DNA from 3 places in the Streptomyces sp. NPDC086147 genome. Region 3 is predicted to be linked to each of the others. Evidence: riboswitches for the same ligand, from Rfam matches in the RefSeq annotation. Region 3 holds a riboswitch; each other region holds the start of a gene.
The links. A riboswitch is a leader RNA that binds a small molecule or an ion and turns the genes downstream of it on or off. The one in region 3 is predicted to bind cyclic di-AMP.
Positions count from the first base shown of each region.

Region 1: it holds a riboswitch for cyclic di-AMP, as region 3 does, so the genes downstream of both, AB0398_RS08115 (M23 family metallopeptidase) here and AB0398_RS30030 (LysM peptidoglycan-binding domain-containing protein) in region 3, are expected to answer to the same signal.
Region 2: it holds a riboswitch for cyclic di-AMP, as region 3 does, so the genes downstream of both, AB0398_RS20605 (transglycosylase family protein) here and AB0398_RS30030 (LysM peptidoglycan-binding domain-containing protein) in region 3, are expected to answer to the same signal.

Region 1 covers NZ_JBFBJO010000003.1:22,074-25,897, reverse strand. The annotation lists gene AB0398_RS08125 (MerR family transcriptional regulator) at 13-753, shown strand; gene AB0398_RS08120 (PP2C family protein-serine/threonine phosphatase) at 970-2,175, shown strand; cyclic di-AMP (ydaO/yuaA leader) riboswitch at 2,452-2,598, shown strand; gene AB0398_RS08115 (M23 family metallopeptidase) at 2,610-3,743, shown strand.
Region 2 covers NZ_JBFBJO010000009.1:50,915-54,738, forward strand. The annotation lists gene eno (phosphopyruvate hydratase) at 1-920, opposite strand, end outside; gene AB0398_RS20605 (transglycosylase family protein) at 1,243-1,968, opposite strand; cyclic di-AMP (ydaO/yuaA leader) riboswitch at 1,972-2,143, opposite strand; gene AB0398_RS20610 (transglycosylase family protein) at 2,402-3,535, opposite strand; gene AB0398_RS20615 (cytochrome P450) at 3,630-3,824, opposite strand, start outside.
Region 3 covers NZ_JBFBJO010000022.1:78,927-82,750, reverse strand. The annotation lists gene AB0398_RS30040 (DeoR/GlpR family DNA-binding transcription regulator) at 1-431, shown strand, start outside; gene AB0398_RS30035 (hypothetical protein) at 509-1,141, opposite strand; cyclic di-AMP (ydaO/yuaA leader) riboswitch at 1,514-1,697, shown strand; gene AB0398_RS30030 (LysM peptidoglycan-binding domain-containing protein) at 1,702-2,613, shown strand; gene AB0398_RS30025 (phosphoribosyltransferase family protein) at 2,610-3,824, opposite strand, start outside.

The DNA of each region.
Region 1 (3,824 bases), on a different contig from region 3:
AGCGTTCTCGCCATGGAGTGGTCGATCCAGGAGATCGCCAAGAAGGCCGGTACCACCAGCCGCACCCTCCGGCACTACGGGGAGCGCGGACTGCTGGAGCCGAGCCGGATCGGTGCGAACGGTTACCGGTACTACGACGAGGCGGCGCTCGTGCGCCTGCAGCGGATCCTGCTGCTGCGCGAGCTGGGGCTCTCGCTGCCCGCCATCGCCGAGGTCCTCGCGGGCCAGCGGGACACATCCGCCGCCCTGCGCACCCACCTCGCCCTCCTGGAGCAGGAGCGCGAGCGCATCGGACGCCGGATCGCGTCGGTGCGGACCACCCTCCACAAGACGGAGAACGGAGAGGAACTCATGGCGGACGAGATGTTCGACGGCTTCGACCACACGCGGTACGAGGAGGAGGTCACCCACCGCTGGGGCCGCGACGCGTACGAGCAGGGCGACCGGTGGTGGCGCTCGCTGGACGAGGAGCAGAGACGGGCCTTCGTCGAGGAGCAGGCCGGCATCGCCCGCGACTTCGGGAAGGCGGCGCGGGACGGCCTGGCCGCCGACAGCGACGAGGTGCAGGCCATCGCGGGGCGCCAGGTCGCGTGGCTGTCGACCACGACGACGCCGACCAAGGAGTACGTGATCGGCCTCGGCCGGATGTACGTCGACGACCCCCGCTTCACCAAGAACTACGACAGGTACGGCGAGGGCACCGCGGTCCTGGTCCGGGACGCGATGGCGGTCTACGCCGAGCGGAACATGTGACCGGAGGGGGTTCCCGGAGGCCCCGGAGATCCCGGTGGCCCCGACGGCTCCAGTGGCTTTCGCGCCCAGGCCCGCACCTGGACCCGTACCCAGCCCCGCACCCCCGTCCGCCGTACGCCGGTCGGCCGTACGGAGTCGCCGTCCGCCGGGGCGGCGGCCACCCTGGAAGGGAGCGGTGCGGGGCCGCGGCCGGGCGGACCGGGCAGGAGAGAACAGGTGGGGCACCCCCTAGGAGCGGCGGGAGGCGGGCGGCGGGGCGGTGAGGGCCGCCCCGGGTACCGGGGGGCCCGGCGGTTCATCCGTGCGCTGCCGCCGCTGATCATCGCGGGCGGCATCCTCTTCGACGTGTCGACCCCCGCCCCGTACACCGCCTCCCCGATGCTCGCCGCCGCCCCGCTGGTCGCCGCGCCCTTCTTCTCCCTGCTCGTCACCCTCCTCACCGGGATCGCCGCCGTCCTGTCCTCGGTCGGCCTCTACCTCTTCAGCGACGACGGCACCCGCGCCCCGGCCGTCGCCGAGACCCTGACCGTGCTCACGGTCTCCGTGCTCGCCCTCCTCATCAACCGGGTGGTGCGCCGCAGCGGCGAACGGCTCGCCTCGGCGCGGGTCATCGCGGAGACCGCGCAGAAGGCGGTGCTGCCGACGCCCGCCGAGCGGATCGGCGGGCTGCGGTGCGCGGCCCGTTATGAGGCGGCGCAGGCGGACGCGTTCATCGGCGGCGACCTGTTCGCCGTGCAGGACACCCCGCACGGGGTGCGGCTCGTGGTCGGGGACGTGCGGGGCAAGGGCATGGACGCGGTCGAGGCCGTCGCCGTCGTCATCGGGGCCTTCCGGGAGGCGGCCGAGCAGGAGCGGACCCTGGAGGGCGTGGCGCAGCGGCTCGAACGGGCGCTGGACCGGGAGGGCACCCGCCGGGACAGCCTCGACGCCGTCGAGGGGTTCACCACCGCCGTCCTGGCCGAGATCCCGCGCTCCGACGGCAGCGGCACCTTCGACGGTTTCGTACGGGTCGTCAACCGCGGGCACCCGTCCCCGCTGATGCTGTACGGGGACGGGCGGGTCGAGCCGGTCGACCCGAGCCGGCCGGCGCTGCCCCTCGGCATGGGGGACCTCGCGTCGTGGCCGGACCGGGCCGAGGCGCGGCCGTACCCGCCGGGCACGACGCTGCTCTTCTACACCGACGGCCTCTCGGAGGCGCGGAACGCGCAGGGCGTCTTCTACGACCCGGCGGAGCGGCTGGCCGGGCGGATCTTCCCCGGGCCCGAGGAGATGCTCGACGCGCTCGTGGACGACGTACGGCTCCACACGGGCGGCGGGGCGACGGACGACATGGCGCTGCTCGCGCTGAACCGCCCGACGGCGGGGCAGCCGGAGCGGCGCCGGACGATGCCGGTGGTGCCGCCGGGCGGACCCCGGCACTGACCCGCCGGGCGGACCCCGATACCGACCCGCCGGGCAGGCCCCGGCGGCCCGTCACCAGGGGTAGCCGAGAGGTCTCCCTGCGATAACAATTGATGCACCGTCAGGTTGCGGAGGTTTTGCCGTTCGGGAGATCCGCCTTGCTGAAGGGGGATCAAACGGGGCGAATCCCTACCGATCGAATGAACGATCACGGGGGACAGCTTGGAATCGGGACCCCCTGTCTATTAACGTTCGATAACGCAGCGCGGTCGTCCCAGCCGTCGTAAGAGACGGCGCCGTGCGCACGCGCCGAATCCCGAAAGGGAACCGGGGAACCACCATTTGGGGTGAATCGAGCCCTTCGCACTCGTGCGACCGGGCCCGTAGGAGACCTTCCTGCTCCGAACCCGTCAGCTAACCCGGTAGGCGAGAAGGAAGGAAAGGAGCGCGCCTCCGTGGCGTCCAACACCCCTGCCCCCGAAGCCCCCTTCGATGCCTTCGGCGGCGGTGCGGCTCCCTCCGCTCCGAACACCGAGTGGAACCCCACCGAGGACTCCCTCCGCGACCGGAACCGCTCCGGCGGCCGGCACCGGGTCGTCAAGCAGCGCTCCAACTTCGCCCGTTCCTCCACCGTCCTCGGCGTCGGCGTCATCGCGGCCGTCGGCGCGGGCGGCCTCGCCACCGCGCAGGAGAAGCCGCCGGTGGCGATATCGCTCCCGGACCTTCCCGACCTCAACCTGCCCGATGCCCACGACCTCCCCGGCGTCGGCGCGCTCCTGCCCGGCGCGGAGGAGCGGGAGACGGTCCCTGCGGACCGCGCCAACCCGAACCCGCTGACCTCCGCCGCGTACACCACCGAGGCCGGCGAGCGGGCCTCGCGGACCGGGCAGGTCACGCGGGCGAGCCTGTCGACGGCGGACGCCCCGGGCGCCGCCGACGCGGGCGAGGCCCTGCGCGCCCGCATCCTCCAGCAGGCCGAGCAGCAGCAGGCCTCCGCCGACGCCGCCGAGAAGGCCGCGGCGGAGAAGGCGGCGGTGGAGAAGGCCGCGTCCGAGGCGCGGGCCAAGGCCGACGCGGCGGAGAAGGCGGCCGCCGAGGCGAAGGCGAAGGCCGAGGCGGAGGCCAAGGCCAAGGCGGAGGCGGAAGCCAGGGCGAAGGCCGAGGCCGAGCGCCTCGCCAAGCTCGCCGCCAGCTACTCGATGCCCCTCTCCTCGTACTCCCTCACCGCCACCTACATGCAGTCCGGCTCGATGTGGTCCTCCGGCTACCACACCGGCCTCGACTTCGCGGCCCCCACCGGCACCCCGCTCAAGGCGGTCCACGGTGCCACGGTCAAGTCGGCGGGCTGGTCCGGCTCCTACGGCTACCGGATCGTCCTGGAGCTGGAGGACGGCACCGAGGTCTGGTACTGCCACCTCTCCTCCATGACGGTCAGCGCCGGCCAGACCGTCGGCACCGGCGAGACGATCGGCCGCGTCGGCGCCACCGGCAACGTCTCCGGCGCCCACCTCCACCTGGAGATCCACCCCGGCGGCGGCGACGGCGTCGACCCGGCGGCGTGGCTGCGCTCCAAGGGCCTGACGGTCTGACCCCCCCAGGGCCCCTTCCGGGGCTCTCCCTAGGCCCTTCCGGGGTCCGCGCGGGCCCCGCGCGGAATAGGCCCGGCGGCG
Region 2 (3,824 bases), on a different contig from region 3:
ACCTTCTCGCCGAGCTTCTCGGTGATGACGTTCCAGCCGGCCCAGTCGTCCTCGAACAGCGGGTCCTCGATGGAGACCAGCGGGTACGCGGAGACGAGCTCCTCGTAGTACTCGGTCATCTCGGCGGCCGAGCGGGACTTGCCCTCGAACTCGTACGAGCCGTCCTTGTAGAACTCGGAGGCGGCGACGTCGAGCGCGAGCGCGATGTCCTTGCCGGGCACGTAGCCGGCCTGCTTGATCGCCTCCAGGATGAGGTCGAGCGCCTCGCGGTTGGAGCCGAGGTTCGGGGCGAAGCCGCCCTCGTCGCCGAGGCCGGTGGAGAGGCCCTTGGACTTCAGGACGGACTTGAGGGTGTGGTAGACCTCGGTGCCCCAGCGGAGGGCCTCGGAGAAGGACTCCGCGCCGATCGGGGCGATCATGAACTCCTGGATGTCCACGTTGGAGTCGGCGTGCGACCCGCCGTTGAGGATGTTCATCATCGGAACGGGCAGCAGGTGCGCGTTCGGGCCGCCCAGGTAGCGGAAGAGCGGGAGGTCGCTGGCCTCGGAGGCGGCGTGCGCGACGGCGAGGGAGACGCCGAGGATGGCGTTGGCGCCGAGCGAGGACTTGTCCGGGGTGGCGTCCAGGTCGAACATGGCCTGGTCGATCAGGCGCTGCTCGGTGGCGTCGTAGCCGACGAGCTCCGGGCCGATCTGCTCGATGACGGCGAGGACGGCCTTCTCGACACCCTTGCCCTGGTAACGGTTGGGGTCACCGTCGCGGAGCTCCAGGGCCTCGAACGCACCGGTGGAGGCGCCGGACGGAACGGCAGCACGGCCGGTGCTGCCGTCGTCGAGGCCGACCTCGACCTCGACCGTGGGGTTGCCTCGGGAGTCCAGGATTTCCCGGGCTACGACGACGTCGATGGACGGCACGAGCATCTCCTTCTGGGATGTGACGCTGGATGTGACGCAAGGTCGATGCGGGGTCGCTTGGCCTTGCGACAAGAGCCTAACCGCCCCGGAGGCTCCGACCGGCCGGGCGCCCGCCCCCTGGGACGAAAAAGGACCCAAGGGCACGCACAGCGGGGCGAAAGGCCCCAGATCTACTGGACGGTAACCATCAGGTGGGCCCCGGGAGGCCGGTGAAAGACGGAACCCCGGTCCGGCGCGCACGGGGGACGGGCGCGCCGGACCGGGGTGGGTCACCGCGGGAGGGTCGTGGGGGACGCGTGAGCCGCCGGACTCACGCGACCCGCCGGGCTCACTTCAGGTGGAGCTGCTGGCCCGGGTAGATCAGGTCGGCGTCGTCGACGATGTCCTTGTTGAGCTCGAAGATCTCGGCCCAGCCGCCCTCGACGCCCTGCGCCTCGGCGATCTTGCTGAGGGTGTCGCCGGTCACGACCTTGTACTCGCCGTCGCCCTTCTCGACCGTCTCGCCGGTCGGGGTGGTGACGGTCTTCCCGGCCTCGGCCCCCGGAGCGGACTGGCGCTCCTGCTTCGGGGCCTGGCGCTGCTCGCTGCGGGTGGTCGGCTGCTCGGCCGTGCGCTGCTTCTTCTGCTTCTTCTTCGGCTTCGGCTGCTCCTGCGCGCTCTCGGCGGAGCCGCCGTCGTAGGAGGCGCCGGAGAGGCCCACGCCGCAGCTCGGCCAGGCACCCTTGCCCTGGCCCGCGAGGACCTTCTCGGCGACGGCGATCTGCTGGGACTTCGACGCCTGGTCGGCGGTCGAGGCGTAGGCGGTGCCGCCGTACGCGGCCCAGGTGGAGGCCGAGAACTGGAGGCCGCCGTAGTAGCCGTTGCCGGTGTTGATGGACCAGTTGCCGCCGGACTCGCACTGGGCGACGCGGTCCCACTCGGAGGAGGTGGCGGCCGAGGCGGCGCCCGCGGTCATCAGCGGGGCGGCGACGGCGACACCGGTGACGCCGACGAGCGCGGCGATCTGGGTGGCCTTGGAGGGACGGCGGTGTTTGCCCTTGGTGGAAAACAGCATGGGGATTCTCCTCACCGACGCCTGCGAGGTGAGCTGTCGGGTTCGGGCCGAAGAGTTGCCCGGCCGCGTGTCCTAGCACGCGACTTCACCCCAAGCCGGTCGTCGGCCGTCTCTCGACGGCCGGGGCCGGCACTTACCTTGGGTCCCCCGCTCCTGCCTTCGGCGCTTGCGCGACGACTGTTCCCATCGACCGACGGCAGGATTCGGCGTTTCGGTCGACGGGGCCCGCGGTGGCGAGCGGTGATGACCGTAGACACAGAACCCCCCGAAGTTCAAAGAGGCTCATACGACGAATTTCGCCTCTTCTTGCCCTTCGGAGGGGACTGTTTGCGCAGGTAGGAGGTGACGGAAGCGGAGTTTGCGGGCGCGACACGCCAGTTGGGACAAAGAGACCCATGTCTCACTCGTCCAGAACCGGACATACGCCCGCGAACTACCCCTCCACCGAGGTCGGACCCGCCGTCAGATCGAGGTTCTGACCAGGGAGGATGAGGTCCGGATCGATGCCCACGGTCCGCTTGTTGGCGTCGTAGAGGGCGGTCCAGCCTCCGGGCAGTTCGTTCGCCTGGGCGATACCCGAAAGGCTGTCACCCGGACGCACGACGTATTCACCCGAAGAGCCCTGACTGTCCGTTGTGTCCGCATTCTTCGCTTCGTCAGCGACGGGGAGCGATTCGGACCCTTCGGAAGACTTGTCCTTGTCCGAGGCATGTCTACCGGCTTCGGCGAAGCTGTCCGGCTTGTCGGTTTCCTCCGGGGCGGCCTCGCCCCGGTGCTTGCCCGTACCGGGCGTGGCCGACGCTCCCCCGTCTCCCGGAACACCGGGCGTCACGGGCGTGCCGGGCGTCACGGACTCCTCGGGGGCGACGGGAGCCGTCGGGTCCACCGGGAGCGTCGGGTCGGCCGGGAGCGTCGGATCCGCCGGATCCGTCGACCCGGTCGACCCGGACGGCGCGGACGGCGTGGCGGGGGCGGTCGGCGCGGTCGGGCCCGCCGGGACGGCGGGAGCCGTCGGCGCGGCCGGCGCCGTGGACGTGGCGGGGGCGGACGGCGTGGCGGGGGACTCCGGCGTCGCGGTGGACGGCGCGGTCCCGGAGACGTCCGGCGAGCCCGAGTTCCAGTTCGACTCGGGGACGGGCGCCACGGAGGGCGCCGGAGCGGTGGCCGGGCCCGGGTCGACCCCGGTGGGCTTCCCGTCGTTCGCCAGGCCGGCGATCGGCGCGCAGGTCGCCCAGGCGTCGCTGCCCTTGGCGAGGGCCTTCTCGGCCACGGCGATCTGCTGGGCGCGGCTGGCCAGGTCGGCGCTGGGCGCGTACGCCAGGCCGCCGTGGCGCTCCCAGTCGCCCTGGGTGAACTGGAGGCCGCCGTACATCCCGTTCCCGAAGTTGGCGGTCCACTGGCCGCCGGACTCGCACTCGGCGACGCGGTCCCACGTGGCGGCGTCGGCGGCGGACGCGGATCCGGTGGCGAGCAGGGGCAGCGCCATGGCGGATCCGGTCACGCCCGCGGCGACGACGAGGGCGGGGGCCTGACGGGGGCGACGGTGTCGTCCGTTCCCGGAACGCATAGGTACGCCTTTCGCGTGACGGCTGAGACTGCGGCGAAACGTAGCGGCATTCGAACGCTCGTCACAAGTCGATGGCCACCCGATCACATGAAGATCACATTTCTGACGGTCCGTCAGTGTGCGAGAGGGGTACGGACGGGGAGAACTCCACCGGAAGCGTGCGCAAACCGCGCATGATGAGCCCTCCGCGCCACCGCAGTTCGGCCGGATCGGCGGCGAGCCGCAGGTCCGGCAGACGGGTCAGCAGGGTGGCGAGCGCGACCTGTCCTTCGAGGCGGGCGAGGGGCGC
Region 3 (3,824 bases):
CGCCCTCGGGCCCGGCGCTGACCGTGGTCACCAACGCGCTCAACATCGCGGGCGAGCTCGCGGTGCGCCCGCAGATCAAGCTCGTCACGACGGGCGGCGTCGCCCGGCCCCAGACCTACGAGCTGGTCGGCCCGTTGACGGTCGGGGTGCTCAGCGAGGTGGTGCTCGACGTGGTGGTGCTGGGAGTCGACGGGATCGACGCCGGGTTGGGCGTGATGGCGCACCACGAGGACGAGGCGAGCATCAGCCGGCTCTTCGCGGAACGGGCGAGCCGGGTGGTCGTGGTGACCGACTCCTCGAAGATGGGCCGCCGGGCGTTCGCGCGGATCTGCGGCCTGGACCGGATCGACACCCTGGTGACCGACACCGGCATCGCGCCGGAGACGGTCGCCCGGCTCACCGAGGCCGGGGTGAAGGTCCTCACCGTCTGACCCGCCCGCCGCTCCCGGCGGAGGAGCGCTTCGACGACCGGCCCCGACGATCGGAGGGGAGGGCGGGTGCGGCACCGTCAACGGCCGGCGTGCGCGGCGCGGCGGATCGTGGCGTCGAGGAGGCCGAGCGCGTCCTCGGCCGTGCGTCCGGGAGCCCTGTTCCACGGACCGATGAGGTCCCGCCAGCCCCGCGACCGCAGCTCGGTCATGATCCAGGCGGCCGCCTCGTTCATGGTGTCCGCGCCGCCGTGACCGAGGCGGTGGGCCGCGAGGAGCGCCCCGCAGACGCAGCGGGCCCCGCGCCTGTCGCGCAGTCTGTACGGGGCGTTCTGCCAGCCCCACTCGGTCAGGACGAGGCGCGCGTAGCCGAGGTGGACCGAGGGGCGCAGCTCGGGCCGGCCGATGCGGCGCCAGACGTGGAGACGGTCCGGCAGTACGGCTCCGATCCGGCCGGGGAGGCGCTCGGCCGGGCCCGGGGCCGGGAGCGCGTCGAGCGCCTCGGCCACGAGCCGGTCCACGGGCACGCTGAGCAGGTCCCGCCAGCCCCGCCCCTCCCCCGGCGGCAGCGGCTCGGGGGCGGGCGCGAGCGGTTCGGGAGCGGTCCAGTCGGTGACGAGCCGCTGCCAGACGGCGCTCTCGTAGAGGGCGGCGGCCTCGCGGTCGAGGGTGTCGGGGGCGTCGGGGGCGAGCTGGGGAACGGCGGGTGGCATCGGGCGGCTCCTGGGTCGGGCACTTCATCCTTCGAGAAGGATGTCGGCTTTGCACCCTTTGCCCTTGAGTGACCCTGATGAGAACAAAGCACCCCTCACTCTCCCGAAGGCCCCACTCCATATATTTTCGCCTTATTTACCCATCAATGGAATTACGCCGCATATTCGGACATAACTCACCGGGTGACGCGACTCACTCCGCACGGCCCACCACACGGCCCCCACCCGCCCCGCCCCATACCGCACAAGGAAGTTCGGCACTTCTGCGGACCGGCCGATCTTGAATTCCCCGAATTCGGTGATCCAATTACGGGGGCCACCGCTCTGATCCTCTTGTTATTCGCCGCATTACTGGCCTACGGTCACCCCCATTCGAGCGGAACGCCTAATCCTGCCGCCGCTCGACAACCTCCCTTTTCACCCGACGGCAGGAGCGGGGGACCCACGAATACGCCGGCCCGGAATCCGGGACGGCTCGGGGTGCAGCCGCGTGCGCGCGGCCGGACATCTCCCGTCCGAACCCGACAGCTCACCTCGTAGGCGCCGGAGAGGAATCCGTCATGCCTGCACACGGTAAGCACCGCCGCATCCGCCGCAGCCGCGTCTCCCGCGGTCTGGCCCTGGTCGGGACGGGTGGGGCCGCGCTGTCCCTGCCCCTGATCGCCTCCACCACGGCCGGAGCCGCGACCGCCGCGCCCGCCGCCGGGACCCCGGAGATCGCCGCCGAGGCCTTCGCCGCTCCCGCCGCCGCCCCGGTCGCCGCCAAGGCCCCGGCCGCCCCGGCGGCCGCGCGCACGTACACCGTCGTGAGCGGTGACTCGCTTTCCCTGATCGCCCAGAAGAAGGGAATTCAGGGAGGCTGGAAGAGCCTTTACCGTGCCAACCAGAGCGCCGTGGGTGACAACCCGTCACTCATTCACCCCGGTCTGGAACTGACGATTCATCGGGGTTCGGCCGAGGCCGCTCCCGCGCGGGCCGAGACGCAGGAAAAGGCCGAGCGGAAGAGCACCGCGAAGACGGAGAAGTCCGGTACGACCGAACGGGCGAACCGCTCCGAGCGCCGCGCCACGCCGACCGCCGCCACCACCGGCACGGGTGCCTCCGCCGCCGCTCCCGCGGTCGCCGCCGCCCCGGCCGCCGTCCCCCAGTACACCGACAACCTCGACGGCTGGATCCGGGAGTCGCTGGACGTCATGGCCCGGCACGGCATCCCCGGTTCCTACGAGGGCATCCACCGCAACATCATGCGCGAGTCCTCCGGCAACCCGCTGGCCATCAACAACTGGGACATCAACGCCGTCAACGGCACCCCCTCGAAGGGCCTCCTCCAGGTCATCGAGCCGACGTTCCTCGCCTACCACGTGCCCGGCACGGCGATGGACCTGTACGACCCGGTCGCCAACATCACCGCCGCCTGCAACTACGCGGCCGACCGCTACGGCTCCATCGACAACGTCAACGGGGCCTACTAGTCCGCACCGGGCACTTCCGGGGCCGGGGCGCCCCGGAAGTGCTTGGTGAACCAGGAGGTGGCGAGCTCCGCCACCTCCTCCAGGGCGCCGGGCTCCTCGAAGAGGTGGGTGGCGCCCTCCACCACGTCCAGCCGGTGCTCGCAGCGCAGCAGCGCCCCGGCCCGCCGGTTGAGGTCCAGGACCAGCGGGTCCTCGCCGCCCACCACCAGGAGGGTCGGGGCCCGCACCCCGGCCAGGCGGTCGGCCGCGAGGTCCGGCCGCCCGCCGCGCGAGACGACGGCGGCGACGGGGGACGCGGGGTCGCCCGCCGCCCACAGCGCGGCCGCCGCCCCCGTGCTCGCGCCGAAGTAGCCGAGCGGGAGGCCCGCGACGTCGGGCCGCTCGGCCAGCCGCTCCGTGGCCCCGGCGAGCCGCCCCGCGAGGAGCGGGGTGTCGAAGACGTGCGCCCGGTCGGCCGCCTCGGCCTCTCCGAGCAGGTCGAACAGCAGGGTCCCGAGACCGGCCCTGTTCAGCTCCGCCGCGACCGCCCGGTTCCGGGGGCTGTGGCGGCTGCTGCCGCTGCCGTGGGCGAACAGGACGAGCCCGACGGCCCCCTCGGGCACGGCGAGCCTCCCGGCGAGGACGGCGCCGTCGACCGGGATCCGTACGTCCGTGTCCAGGACGACGGGGTCGCGCGCGGCCCGGCTCCGGTCCAGACAGGCGATCACCTCGTCGTCCGGCGTCTGCGGGAACTCCCGGTAGAACTGGCCGACGGCGTAGAACCCCTCCGGGGTGCGGACGCCGACGGTCTCGTCGGCCTCGCCGCCGAGTCGGGCCGTCCAGCCGGGCGGAGCGACCGGCACCGCGAGGACGATCCGGGCCGCTCCCCGGGCGCGGACCACCCGGCAGGCCGCCAGGGCCGTGGCGCCGGTGGCCAGCCCGTCGTCGACGACGAGGACCGTCCGCCCTTCGAGCGGCACGGGCGTCCGGCTGCCCCGGTAGCGGCGGGCGCGCTGGTCCAGTTCGGCCAGCTCGCGCTGCTCCACGGCGGCCAGCGCGCGGTCGTCCACCCCGGCCTCGTGGATCACCCCGTCGTTGAGCACCCGCACGCCGCCCTCGCCGATCGCGCCCATCGCGACCTCCGGCCGGTGGGGCACGCCCAGCTTCCGCACGAGGCAGATGTCGAGCGGGGCGCCGAGGGCGTCGGCGACCTCGGCGGCCACCGGCACGCC